Regions from separate parts of the Duganella hordei genome, predicted to be linked through region 2. Evidence: riboswitches for the same ligand, from Rfam matches in the RefSeq annotation. Region 2 holds a riboswitch; the other holds the start of a gene.

Region 1 (5,804 bases), on a different contig from region 2:
ACGCGATCGTGGCCGGCCAGCTGGTGCCGGTGTTTCCGATGATCCGGCTGGCGCCAGGCGGCGAACGCCAGCGGCGCGATCCGAGCGAATCGGCGGTGCACGCCGTGCACCTGCCGGGCCGCTCCAACCAGGCCAAGGCACAGCTGTTCGTACGTTATTTACGGGAGTATTTCGGCGATCCGCCGTATTGGGATGTTGCGATGATGGCTGCCGGGGCGGGCGAGCGCCGCGCCCCGTGAGGACTGCCTAATCTCAGTGAATTAATCCCAGTCGCCGCCACCACCGCCGCTGTCGCCGCCACTGCTGCCGCCGCCATCGTCCCAGCCGCCGCTGGTGCCGAAGTCGTTGCCGCCCATGTCGTCGCGGCGCAGCAGTTCATCACGCGACGGATCGTCGTAGACAATGTCGTTACGCGGCTGGTCGTGGTTGCCCGACGAGCCGTGGTCGCCGGTGAACTGGCGCGCAATCGCTTCGCCTGCCACGATACCCGCGCCAACCGCGGCGCCGGTCGCCAGGCCGCCCATGATGCGCGAACCCATGCCGCTGCCTTGCGGCTGGCCATAGCCGGGGCCATAACCCTGCTGCGGATAGCCGCCCTGCGGTGGGTAGCCGCCGGGTGCGTAGCCAGGCGCCTGGCCGCTTGGATCAAAGCCGGCAGGACCGTTGGCTTGCGCGTTACGGCGCGACATGAAGCGCGTCGCCAGCCAGATAAAGCCCAGCAGGCCGCCGCCAAGGATCAGGATGGTGCCCCATGGCATGCCGCTGCTTGGGCTGTTGTTATAGCCGCCGCTGCTGTAGCCGGCATTGCTGTTGCGCGGCTGTTGCTGGCTGTAATTGGCCTTGGGCTTCTGGCCGTCCGCCAGCAGTGCGCGCAACTTGGCCACCGCGCTTGGATTCACTTTCGGCAGGCCGGGTGCCAGGCGTTCAGCCGTCGCCAGCTCACCTTGCGCGGCGGCGAACTGGCCTTGCTTGGCCAACAACTCCGCTTCGACAAAGTGCGCCGTGGCGCTGTTTGGATGCGCTTTGAGGACCTGGTCCATCAATGCCTGCGCTTCGGTGTATTTGCCCGCTTCGGCCGCTACATAGACCTCGTGGATCGTAGGCTCGGCCGCAAACACCGGCGTCGCCAGCGCCAGGGCGCTCGCCAGCAGGGTCATACGTGCGATAGATTTTGCCGTCATGTCAGATCTCCTTGTAGGGACAGGCTCAAGATGATGGCAGTTTACGCCATTTTCAAGGCTTGCGCGGTGCGCTGGCCCACGTTGGAGCAGGCAGCGCCCAGGGCGGACAGTACCGTTTCGGCAATAATGTCCGCCGTGGCGGCCGACAAGGTCCAGCCCAGGTGGCCGTGGCCTGTGTTGTAGAACACTGTCGGCGCCTTGCCGCGGCCCACGCGCGGCATCAGGTCCGGCGTCATCGGGCGCAGGCCGGCCCACGGCGTCACGTTGCGGGTGCTGACGCCGGGGAAGCATTGCTGCACCCAGTTCAGCAATGGCGCGATGCGGTCGGCGCGGATGTCGCGGTTGAAACCGTTGAATTCGGCCGAACCGGCCACGCGGAAGCGGTCTTCGCCCAGGCGGCTGCAGACCAGCTTGGTGGCGTCGTCGAGCAGGCTGACGTTGGGCGCGGCCGCCTGGCTGGCGGCATCGTCCAGGTGCACGGTGATCGAATAGCCCTTGACCGGATAGACGTTGACGTGATCGCCCAGCATGGACGCCATTGCGCGGCTGGCGGTGCCGGCGCAGACCACCACCGCGTCGTAGCGGCTGGTGTCGTCGCCGCCTTCCTGCTCGACGGTGACAGTGGCGCCGGTGGCGTCGGCATGCATGGCGGTCACGCGCTGGCCGAAGCGCAGCTCGACGCCGAGGCGCTGCGCGGCCTGGGCCAGGCCGGTGGTGAACTTGTGGATGTCGCCGGAGCTGTCGCTTTCGGTGTAGTGGCCGCCGTAGTACTGGCCGGCCAGCGTCGGCTCGATGGCGCGCATCTCCTCGGGGGTGACGGCGCGGCGCGGCAGGCCGCCCAGTGCCAGCAGCTTCGATACTTCAGCCGCGCGCTCGAAGCCTTCGCGGTTGCGGTAGATGTGCAGGATGCCTTCGCGCTTGAGGTCGAAGTCTATGCCTTCCTCGTCGGCCCAGCTGAACAGATGCTGGCGCGCGGCCACGGCCAGTTTGGCGGTGGCGATGGTGTTGTCGCGGTAGTGCGGGATGGCGGCGATGAATTCGGCAAACCACGACAGCTTGTGCCAGCTGGGCTTGGGATTGACCAGCAGCGGCGCGTCGTTCTTCAGCATCCACTTCAAGCCTTTGACGATGGTGCCGCTGTGGTTCCAGACCTCGGCGTTGGAGGCGGACAGCTGGCCGCCGTTGGCGAACGAGGTTTCCATCGCCGCGTAGCGATGGCGTTCCAGCAGCGTGACCTTGAAGCCGCGCTTGGCGAGTGCGTAAGCGGTGGTGACGCCGGTGATGCCGCCGCCGATGATAGCTATGGTTTTCATGAGGGTAAAGCTCCAGCACGTCAAGGGGAATGGTCGATGCGCGACATGCGCAGGGACACCCCCTCTGTTCTGGACCTGAGAGATTCACAACGACCGTGGGTAGCGACGCTGCTTGCTCCTTCGGTGCGCCGGGTGACGTCTGTCCGGCTGCTCTTCAGAGTTTGAATGCGGTATCGGTCCTTTTGCCTGAGAGTTTCCGGGGCGGTTGCTCCTTCGGCGCTGTGCGGGTGGGTTCCTGGACAGGCTCTCCCGATACTGCGTTGGCTCGTGGCCATTTTGCAAAGGGGTAGCTTACAACAAAAGCAGGGGGCGTCAAACGATTATTTTTTGCGAGGCCGTCCGCTCGGGATCTGACCTCAAAGATTACGAAAGGCGACAGGCGGCTTCCGCCCCTTTATAGTTAGTCCGTCTCGTTTTTCTCAACACTAGAAAGATCAATGGTGTTGTGATTGGAAGGCGGGACATGCACCTGCGGACCACGAATATTCCGCCCCAAACATCCGATGTTCGCCGCTTTAGCTTCGGCTCCGCAGGTGCGCTTGTGTTCGAAAACGAATACTCAGGGTTTGCCGTCCGACCGGCTCGCTATATTGCCTTCGAAGAGCACAAGCATGCATGATCCCATTGATCATCCTAGCACTTCGGAGGTGTCTGATGAACCATTTCGACGAGGCGTGTTTCACCGTCTACATAGGCATTGACTGGGCCGATGCAAAGCATGATTTCTGCTTGCAGGAAGCCGGCAGCACCCAACGAGAGTTTGGAGTCTTTTCAAGCCAGGCTGCGAACATTGACGAGTGGGTTAGCAACTTGCATCGGCGCTACGGCGGCAAGATCGCCATCGGTCTAGAACTGACGAAAGGGCCGTTGGTCTACGCGCTGCAAAAGTACGATTTTCTCGTATTGTTTCCGATTAATCCGGCAACACTGGCCAAGTACCGTCAGGCGTTTAAGCCGAGCCGCGCAAAAGACGACCCCACGGATGCCGAACTAGCGCTAGATTTATTGTTACGTCATCCAGAGCGCTTTAAGCCTATCGAGCCGCAGAGTCCGGCAATGCGGGCACTGCTGAGTTTCGTCGAACGGCGCCGCGAACTCATTGGTGACAAGACCCGGTTTACCAATCGCCTCACCAATACACTTAAGCAGTATTATCCTCAAGTTCTGGAATGGTTTGACCACCATGACACCATTTTGTTCTGTGATTTCATCACACGTTGGCCGACCTTGGAAAAAGCTCAGGGCGCGCGCCCAGCAACTCTCGATAGGTTCTTCAAGCAGCATAACGCCAGACGTGCATCGGTAATTGACGCGAGGATGGCGGCGATTAACGCCGCGAGACCATTGACGCGGGACGTGGCGATCATTGCTCCGCATCTGCTGGAAACACTGGTGTTGATTGAACAAATCAAAGTCGCGTTAAAGGCCATCGAACGCTTCGACGATGCCATTGCCCGTCTGGCCCCAACCCTGCCGGATTTTGAATTATTCGCGGCCTTGCCAGGAGCAGGTCCCACACTGGCGCCGCGACTCCTGGTGGCGTTTGGCGAGCAACGCGAACGATTCGCTTCCGCGAAGGAGTTGCAGCAATACTCAGGTGTGGCACCAGTGACTGAGCGAAGTGGGAAGAAAAGCTGGGTGCACTGGCGATGGCAGTGCCCGACCTTTGTTCGCCAGACATTTGTTGAGTGGGCAGGCCAGACCATCAACAAGTCGGACTGGGCAGGCAGCTACTATCGACAACAGCGTGCCAAGGGAAGTTCCTACCAAGCGACTGTACGAGCTTTAGCCTTCAAATGGGTACGCATACTTTTCCGTTGCTGGCAGAACCGCGTGCCCTACGATGAAGCAAGGTACATGGCAAAACTGCGGCAGAAAGGCTCTGCCCTCGGCAATTCAACTGCGCCTGCGGCTTGACGGAGCACCTCAGGGCGTGATGCTGACCTTCGCATTTATTAATGAATTCGCCGTAGCGGAACCACGATTGGGCTTTGTCAGTTATTCGTCCATCCAGCTAGGAACCAATATTCTTGAAGCGCGTGGATACATCTTTTTGCCAATTTTGACGGAGCGGCGAGTGGTCGGCTGTAATAACACTCTCATAGGTGGGCGCATCAACAATTTTAAGAAGTTCTTCAGCACTCCCCCCAGTTTTAAATATCTGTCCTCGCTGAGGGCGCACCGAACAGCTCCATCCAACTATGATTTCGTATCGCTCATTTTCGGGCAGTAGCGCGCTATTGTTCAATAGCCAAGCCGAGACGTCTCTTACAAGCCCCCACGCGGCTTTCAATGTTTCCGTTTCCGAGCCTCCCGGTGTAACCGTCACGCCTATCTGGATTCCATAACACTCAAGGTGCGAAAGCCAAAGTCGATTCAACTCTGCTTCAGTTCCAAATTTCGCCTTCAGCTCACTCGTATTCATATCGTTTCCAAAATCAAGACGCAAAGTTGAGACTTCATAAAAGCCAGGAGCTCCAATAGCGATAGCTCAAGATCAGGCACGCTGCTTTCAACCGTGTCCTCTCTTTCAATTTTCTCCCAAAGCTCCCAGAAGCGAGATTCAGCCTGCTGTTCTGTCACGATTTCCTCGCATGTCTGCTGCTGGCCGGTTGCTGGCTTCACGACTCAATTTAATAAGCAAGCAAAACTGTCAAAACCTCTTTTTGTCCGCGTTCGATTGCAAATGCTCTCGCATCCATGTCTGTCATTGACTGGCCTGTATAGGCGACAGTGCAGTCAATCCCGTGCTCAATGAACAATTTAGTCAGCTCGGTACTACCAACATAGATTGCGCTGAAAAGCGCATTTCTCTCCGGCTCACTTACGTCAAACTCAGCTCCTTGGCTTAGGAGATATTTGCAGACTTCTACCTGGCCCTTTGATGCAGCATAATTTAGGGCATCACCGCCAAAGGTTCCTCCCCTGGCGTTAATATTGGCATCAAAGGATAGAAGTAGTTTTACAGCCTCCAAATTTCCAGCGCCTGCTGCAACATGCAATAGAGGACCGAATGCTGTCTGAGTGTCCACTAAAGCTGAATCATCACGCACAAATTGCTCCAAGCTTTCAATTCGTCCTTCCTGAATTGCGTCGTACGCGGCCTTGATTTTACTCATGATGATGTGATTCTTCGGTATTACGTTAAAAAAACGGACAATTGGAAATGGCCGTATATGGACTCCTCCTCGTTTGCAAACATTCCGTCTTTGACTTTCAGGTACGACTGCTCACGTATATTCGGTCTCTAACTGCATTGCCCGTCGTCGGGCAAGGACCATAATGGGCTATTCGCGCGCTGGCTCCCAAT
Region 2 (5,804 bases):
CATGTTGGCCGATGCCGGGTTGGTGCCGTGCGCCGACGACGGAATCAGGCAGATGTTGCGGTGGCCTTCGCCGCGCGAAGCGTGGTAGGCCTGGATCACCAGCAGGCCGGCGTACTCGCCCTGCGAACCGGCGTTGGGCTGCAGCGACACGGCCGCGTAGCCGGTCAGCGCGCACAGCATTTCTTCCAGCTGGGCGATCATCTCGCGGTAGCCGACGGTTTGCGCGTCCGGCGCGAACGGGTGGATGTTGGAGAACTCGGGCCAGGTGACCGGGATCATCTCGGACGTCGCGTTCAGCTTCATCGTGCACGAACCGAGCGGGATCATGGTGCGGTCCAGCGCCAGGTCCTTGTCGGCCAGGCTGCGCAGGTAGCGCAGCATTTCGGTTTCGGAGTGGTAGCGGTTGAACACCGGGTGCGTCAGGTAGTCGCTGGTGCGCGCCAGCGATTCCGGGAACGAGCGCGAAACAGCCGCTTCGACGGTGTCGAAGTCCGGGCCGTGGGCCGGACCGCCAACCGGATGCGCGAACACGGTCCACAGCAGCGCGATGTCTTCGCGGGTGGTGGTCTCGTCGAGCGACACGCCGACGTGCGAGGCGTCGATCACGCGCAGGTTGACGCCGTGCGAATGGGCCGACGCGTGCAGCTGCTCGGCGTTCTTGACGGCGACGGTCAGCGTGTCGAAGTAGCTGTCGTTGACGACGGTGTAGCCCAGCGTCTTCAGGTTGGACGCCAGCACGCCGGTGTAGCGGTGCACGCGCTTGGCGATCTGCTGCAGGCCTTTCGGGCCGTGGTAGACGGCGTACATCGACGCCATCACCGCCAGCAGCACCTGCGCGGTGCAGATGTTGGAGGTGGCTTTTTCGCGGCGGATGTGCTGTTCGCGGGTTTGCAGCGCCAGGCGGTAGGCCTTGTTACCCTGGGCGTCGATGGTGACGCCGACCAGGCGGCCGGACATGCTGCGCTTGAATTCGTCGCGCGTGGCCAGGTAGCCGGCGTGCGGGCCGCCAAAGCCCAGCGGCACGCCGAAGCGCTGGCTGTTGCCGACGACGACGTCGGCGCCCCATTCGCCCGGCGGCGTCAGCATGGTCAGCGCCAGCAGGTCGGCGGCGACCACCACCATCGTGCCCTTGGCCTTGATCGTGGCCACGTCGGCCGCGTAGTCGCGCACCGCGCCGTTGACGCCAGGGTACTGCAGCAGCACGCCGAAGGCTTCGCCGATGCCGGCCAGCTCGGCCGGATGGAAGCCGCGCACCTCGATGCCCAGCGGCTTGGCGCGGGTCTCGACCACTTCGCGGGTCTGCGGCAGCACGTCGTCGGCGACGTAGAACACGGCAGATTTCGATTTGCCCACGCGCTGCAGCAAGGTCATGGCCTCGGCGGCGGCGGTGCCTTCGTCCAGCATCGAGGCGTTGGCGATGCCCATGCCGGTCAGGTCGGTGACGGTTTGCTGGAAGTTCAGGATCGCTTCCAGGCGGCCCTGCGAAATCTCCGGCTGATAAGGCGTGTAGGCGGTGTACCAGGCCGGGTTCTCGAAGATGTTGCGCAGGATGACGCCCGGCGTCAGCGTGTTGTAGTAGCCCTGGCCGATCAGCGACTTGAGCACCTTGTTCTTCGAGGCGATCTTTTTCAGCTTGGTCAGCGCTTCCTGTTCCGGCATCGGCTGCGAGTACGCGCCCAGCGGCAGCGCGCCCTGGTTGCGGATGTTGGCGGGAACCAGGGCGTCGATCAGGGCGGCGCGCGAGGCGTAGCCGAGTACCGACAGCATGGCTTCCTGTTCGGCGGCGTCAGGGCCGATGTGGCGGGCGATGAAGGCGTCGCGGGCTTCGAGTTGGGTCAGGCTGGTGCGGGTCATGATATGGGGGCGGGGAGCTGAGTAAGTGAGCGGGGCGGCAAATCAGCCGCTGCCGTCATTCCCGCGCAAGCGGGAATGACGGTGCGGCGTGGCGGCGAAATTACGCTTCGGTGGTCTTGCCGTAGGCGGCGGCGTCCATCAGGCTGTTGATCGCTGCGGCGTCGGCCGGCTTGATCTTGAACAGCCAGGCGCTGTAGGCGTCGGTGTTGATCGATTCCGGCGCGCTGGCCACGTCTTCGTTGACGGCCACGACTTCGCCGGCGATCGGCGCGTAGATGTCGCTGGCCGCCTTGACCGATTCCACCACGGCCGCGTCGTCGCCGGCGCCGTAGGTGGTGCCCACTTTCGGCAGTTCGACGAAGACGATGTCGCCCAGCGCGTCCTGCGCGAACTCGGTGATGCCGACGGTGACGGTGCCGTCAGACTCAGCGCGTACCCATTCGTGGGATTCGGTGTACTTCAGGTCTGCAGGAATATTCATGTAAGGCTCCAGAGGGTAGGTGTCAGGGGTACTAATTTATACAGCAAGGATTTTACCGTTACGCACGAACGGCAGCTTGACGACGGACGCGGCCAGCTTCTTGTCGCGGATCTCGACGTGCACGGTGTCGCCGACGGCCACGCCGTTGGGCACGCGCGCCAGCGCGATGGCCTGCTGCATGGTCGGGCTGAAGGTGCCGCTGGTGATCTCGCCGACGGCGTCGGTGCCGGCCACGACGACCTTCTGGTGCGCGCGCAGCACGCCGCCTTTTTCACGCAGGATCAGGCCGACGAACTGGGCGTTCTGGCCCATCGCCTGCAGCGCGGCCTTGCCGATGAAGTCGCGCTCGGCGACCAGGTCGATGGTCCAGGCCAGGCCGGCGTCCAGCGGGTTGACGGTTTCGTCCATGTCCTGGCCGTACAGATTCATGCCCGCTTCCAGGCGCAAGGTGTCGCGCGCGCCCAGGCCGGCCGGCTTGACGCCCGCCGCGGCCAGCGCGTTCCACAGCTTCTCGGCCTGGTCGGCGGCGACGCCGATCTCGAAGCCGTCTTCGCCGGTGTAGCCGGTGCGGGCGATCATCGCCTCGCCGAACACAGGGCTCTGGGCGAAGGCCACGTTGAACGGCTTCATGTCGGCCGTGCCTTCCTTCGATTCCGGGATCACCTGCCACACCTTGGCGCGGGCGTTCGGGCCCTGCACGGCGATCAGGGCCATGGCGTTGGCGCCGTCTCTGCGCTGGGTGATGGTCAGGCCGCTGTTGGTGGCGGTGTTTTGCTGCTGCATCCAGGCCACGTCTTTTTCGGCGGTGCCGGCGTTGACCACCAGGCGGAACCAGCTCTCGTTGATGAAGTAGACGATCAGGTCGTCGATGACGAAGCCCTGCGGGTTGAGCATGCACGAGTACAGCGCCTTGCCCGACACCTGCAGCTTGTCGACGTTGTTGGCCAGCAGGCCGCGCAGGAAGGCGCGCGCGTTGTCGCCCTTGATGTCGACCACGCACATGTGGGCCACGTCGAACATGCCGACGTCGGTGCGCACGGCGTTGTGTTCCTCGATCTGCGAACCGTAGTTGACCGGCATGTCCCAGCCGCCGAAATCGACCATGCGGGCGCCGGCGGCGCGGTGGGCGTTGTTGAGTGGGGTAGCTTTGAGCGTCATGATTCCTCGGTCCAATTCGAATAGGGGTTAACAGAACATACAAGGAACGGCTAAAAAGCTGATTCCACAATGATCGCAGACCCCTCTGTCCTTGGTACCTGAGAGATTACGGAGAAATGGATCTCCGCGCGCCCCTTCGGTGGGCCGCCGGCATATGCCGCGGCCGCTCTCCAGAGTTGAGCCAAACTGGCCCCTTGATCGGTCCTTTTGCCTGAGAGTTTTTGGGTAGTGCCCCTTCGGCGGCTGCTCCGGCGAATTCGCCCGGCAACCCTCTCCCGATCAAGACTCGGGAATATATGTCAGAAGGGCGATATTGTCAATCTTGACGGCAACGGTGGCGGCAATGGCGGCAACAATACCCGCGCACGAATGAATGCAACAATAAGGCCGGCAAAACAACTATTTGCTAGAATAAACCACACCTATTCGAGAGCCCAGCCATGAGCCAAGATTCAACTACTTACGAGGGCCACGCGTGGTTCACCCTGTCCGGCGACGTCAACAGCGACATGGTGCGTCGCGTGTTCGACGCGGTCGCCGACATGACGGAGGACCGCATCACCACCGCCCATATCCTGATCCAGTCCAACGGCGGCTACGTCAGCGACGGCATCTGCCTGTACAACTACCTGAGCAAGCTGCCGATCCGCATCTGCACCTACAACGCCGGCGCGGTGGCCTCGATCGCGGTGATCCTGTTCCTGTCCGGCTCGGAGCGCTACGCCAGCGACACGGCGCGCTTCATGGTGCACAAATCGCACGCCAGCGCGCCGCACGGCGCCCGGCCGGACGCGCTGCGCATCATCGTCGAGGGCTTGCAGGCGGACGACGCCCGCACCGAGCAAATCCTGCGCGAGCACGTGCAGCTGACCGCCGAGCACTGGCGCATCCACGAATATTCCGATTTGCACCTGACGGCGTCCGAAGGCCTGGTGGTGGGGATGATCAATGAGGTGAAGGATTTCGCGCCGCCGCGCGGACAACGGGTGGCAAACATCTGATGCGGCGCCGGGGCTGGCGCCGCAGTGACCGCCGCTGGCCTCGCCGGCTTATTCAGCGGTCTTGATTACCGGAGCCGCCGGACTGTTTCTTGCCGTCGTTTTTGTGGCTTTGACGGCCGGCCTCCACGTGCTGCTCATGGGTGCCGCCCTGCGTGCCGCCGCTGCTGCCGCGCGATCCGCTGGACGAACCCTGGCCGCCGGACTGCTTGCTGCTGCCCTGGTTGGAGCCTTGTTTACTACCGCCACCTTTTTGATTCGAGTTCATTTTGATTCCTTTGCGAAAGTGAAAGAACGTACTCGCCGGATTCGCGCCGACACTTGAAATTCCGCCGCGTTTCAGGTGTGGCAATGATGCGTTTTCGTGTAGGGGATCGCTATCGGAATTCCTCTTGGTGGCGTGTAGGAGCATGCCTTGCTGCCCGCTTAAAATTCCTCCCACTCGGCCTGCTGCGCGGCGCCGCTATTTCCTTTTGCGCGCTTGCCGCCGGCCGCCGCCGGTGCGCCGGTGCGCACCTGCTTGCGGCGCTCGGCCGGCTTCGGCAACGCCCGCAACGGCTGCCGGACTTCCGCCGAGTCCGCCAGATCCACGGCCGGTTCGGCAAATTCGCCATCCGCAGCGCTGCCGCGCGCCGTCCGCCGCCCGCCTGGCGGCGCATGCCGCCCGGCGGGCGCGGCCTGCGCCGCGTCGCCATCAGGCACGGCAAACACCTCGATAGCCTTGCCCAGCTTGTCCGTCTCGCCGCGCATCGCCGCCGCGGCGGCGGCGGCCTGCTCGACCAGCGCGGCATTTTGCTGGGTTGCCTGGTCCATCGCCGCGATGGCCTGGTTGACCTGTTCCAGCCCGGTGGTCTGTTCGGCGCTGGCATCGGCGATCTCGCCGATCAGGCCGGTGACCCGCTTGACGCTGCCGACCACCTCGTCCATCGTATTGCGCGCCTGGTCGGCCAGCTGCGTGCCGCGCGCCACCTTGTCGACCGAATCGTCGATCAGCTGCTTGATCTCGCGCGCCGCCGCCGCGCTGCGCTGCGCCAGGTTGCGCACCTCGGACGCCACCACCGCGAAGCCGCGCCCCTGTTCGCCGGCGCGCGCCGCCTCGACCGCCGCGTTCAGCGCCAGGATATTGGTCTGGAAGGCGATGCCGTCGATCACGCCGATGATCTCGGCGATCTTCTTCGAGCTGTCGTTGATCGACGCCATGGTGCCGACCACCAGTTCCACGTCCGAGCCGCCGCGCACCGCCACGGCCGAGGCCGACAGGGCCAGCTGGTTGGCCTGCACCGCGTGATCGGCGTTTTGCTTGACGGTGGCTG

The links. Region 2 has a riboswitch for glycine ahead of gcvT (glycine cleavage system aminomethyltransferase GcvT). Riboswitches for the same ligand answer to the same signal wherever they lie in the genome.
Region 1: linked by a shared signal. The riboswitch ahead of ABWW33_RS27330 (D-amino acid dehydrogenase) and the one ahead of gcvT (glycine cleavage system aminomethyltransferase GcvT) in region 2 are both predicted to bind glycine.

The regions. Positions count from the first base shown of each region.
Region 1 covers NZ_BPWI01000017.1:137-5,940, reverse strand. The annotation lists gene ABWW33_RS27340 (LysR family transcriptional regulator) at 1-239, shown strand, start outside; gene ABWW33_RS27335 (tetratricopeptide repeat protein) at 261-1,181, opposite strand; gene ABWW33_RS27330 (D-amino acid dehydrogenase) at 1,223-2,494, opposite strand; glycine riboswitch at 2,549-2,651, opposite strand; glycine riboswitch at 2,659-2,756, opposite strand; gene ABWW33_RS27325 (IS110 family RNA-guided transposase) at 3,149-4,411, shown strand; gene ABWW33_RS27320 (hypothetical protein) at 4,509-4,919, opposite strand; gene ABWW33_RS27315 (hypothetical protein) at 4,916-5,119, opposite strand; gene ABWW33_RS27310 (ankyrin repeat domain-containing protein) at 5,128-5,613, opposite strand.
Region 2 covers NZ_BPWI01000016.1:50,288-56,091, forward strand. The annotation lists gene gcvP (aminomethyl-transferring glycine dehydrogenase) at 1-1,854, opposite strand, end outside; gene gcvH (glycine cleavage system protein GcvH) at 1,955-2,335, opposite strand; gene gcvT (glycine cleavage system aminomethyltransferase GcvT) at 2,372-3,493, opposite strand; glycine riboswitch at 3,569-3,677, opposite strand; glycine riboswitch at 3,683-3,781, opposite strand; gene ABWW33_RS26855 (ATP-dependent Clp protease proteolytic subunit) at 3,934-4,494, shown strand; gene ABWW33_RS26860 (hypothetical protein) at 4,547-4,759, opposite strand; gene ABWW33_RS26865 (methyl-accepting chemotaxis protein) at 4,918-5,804, opposite strand, start outside.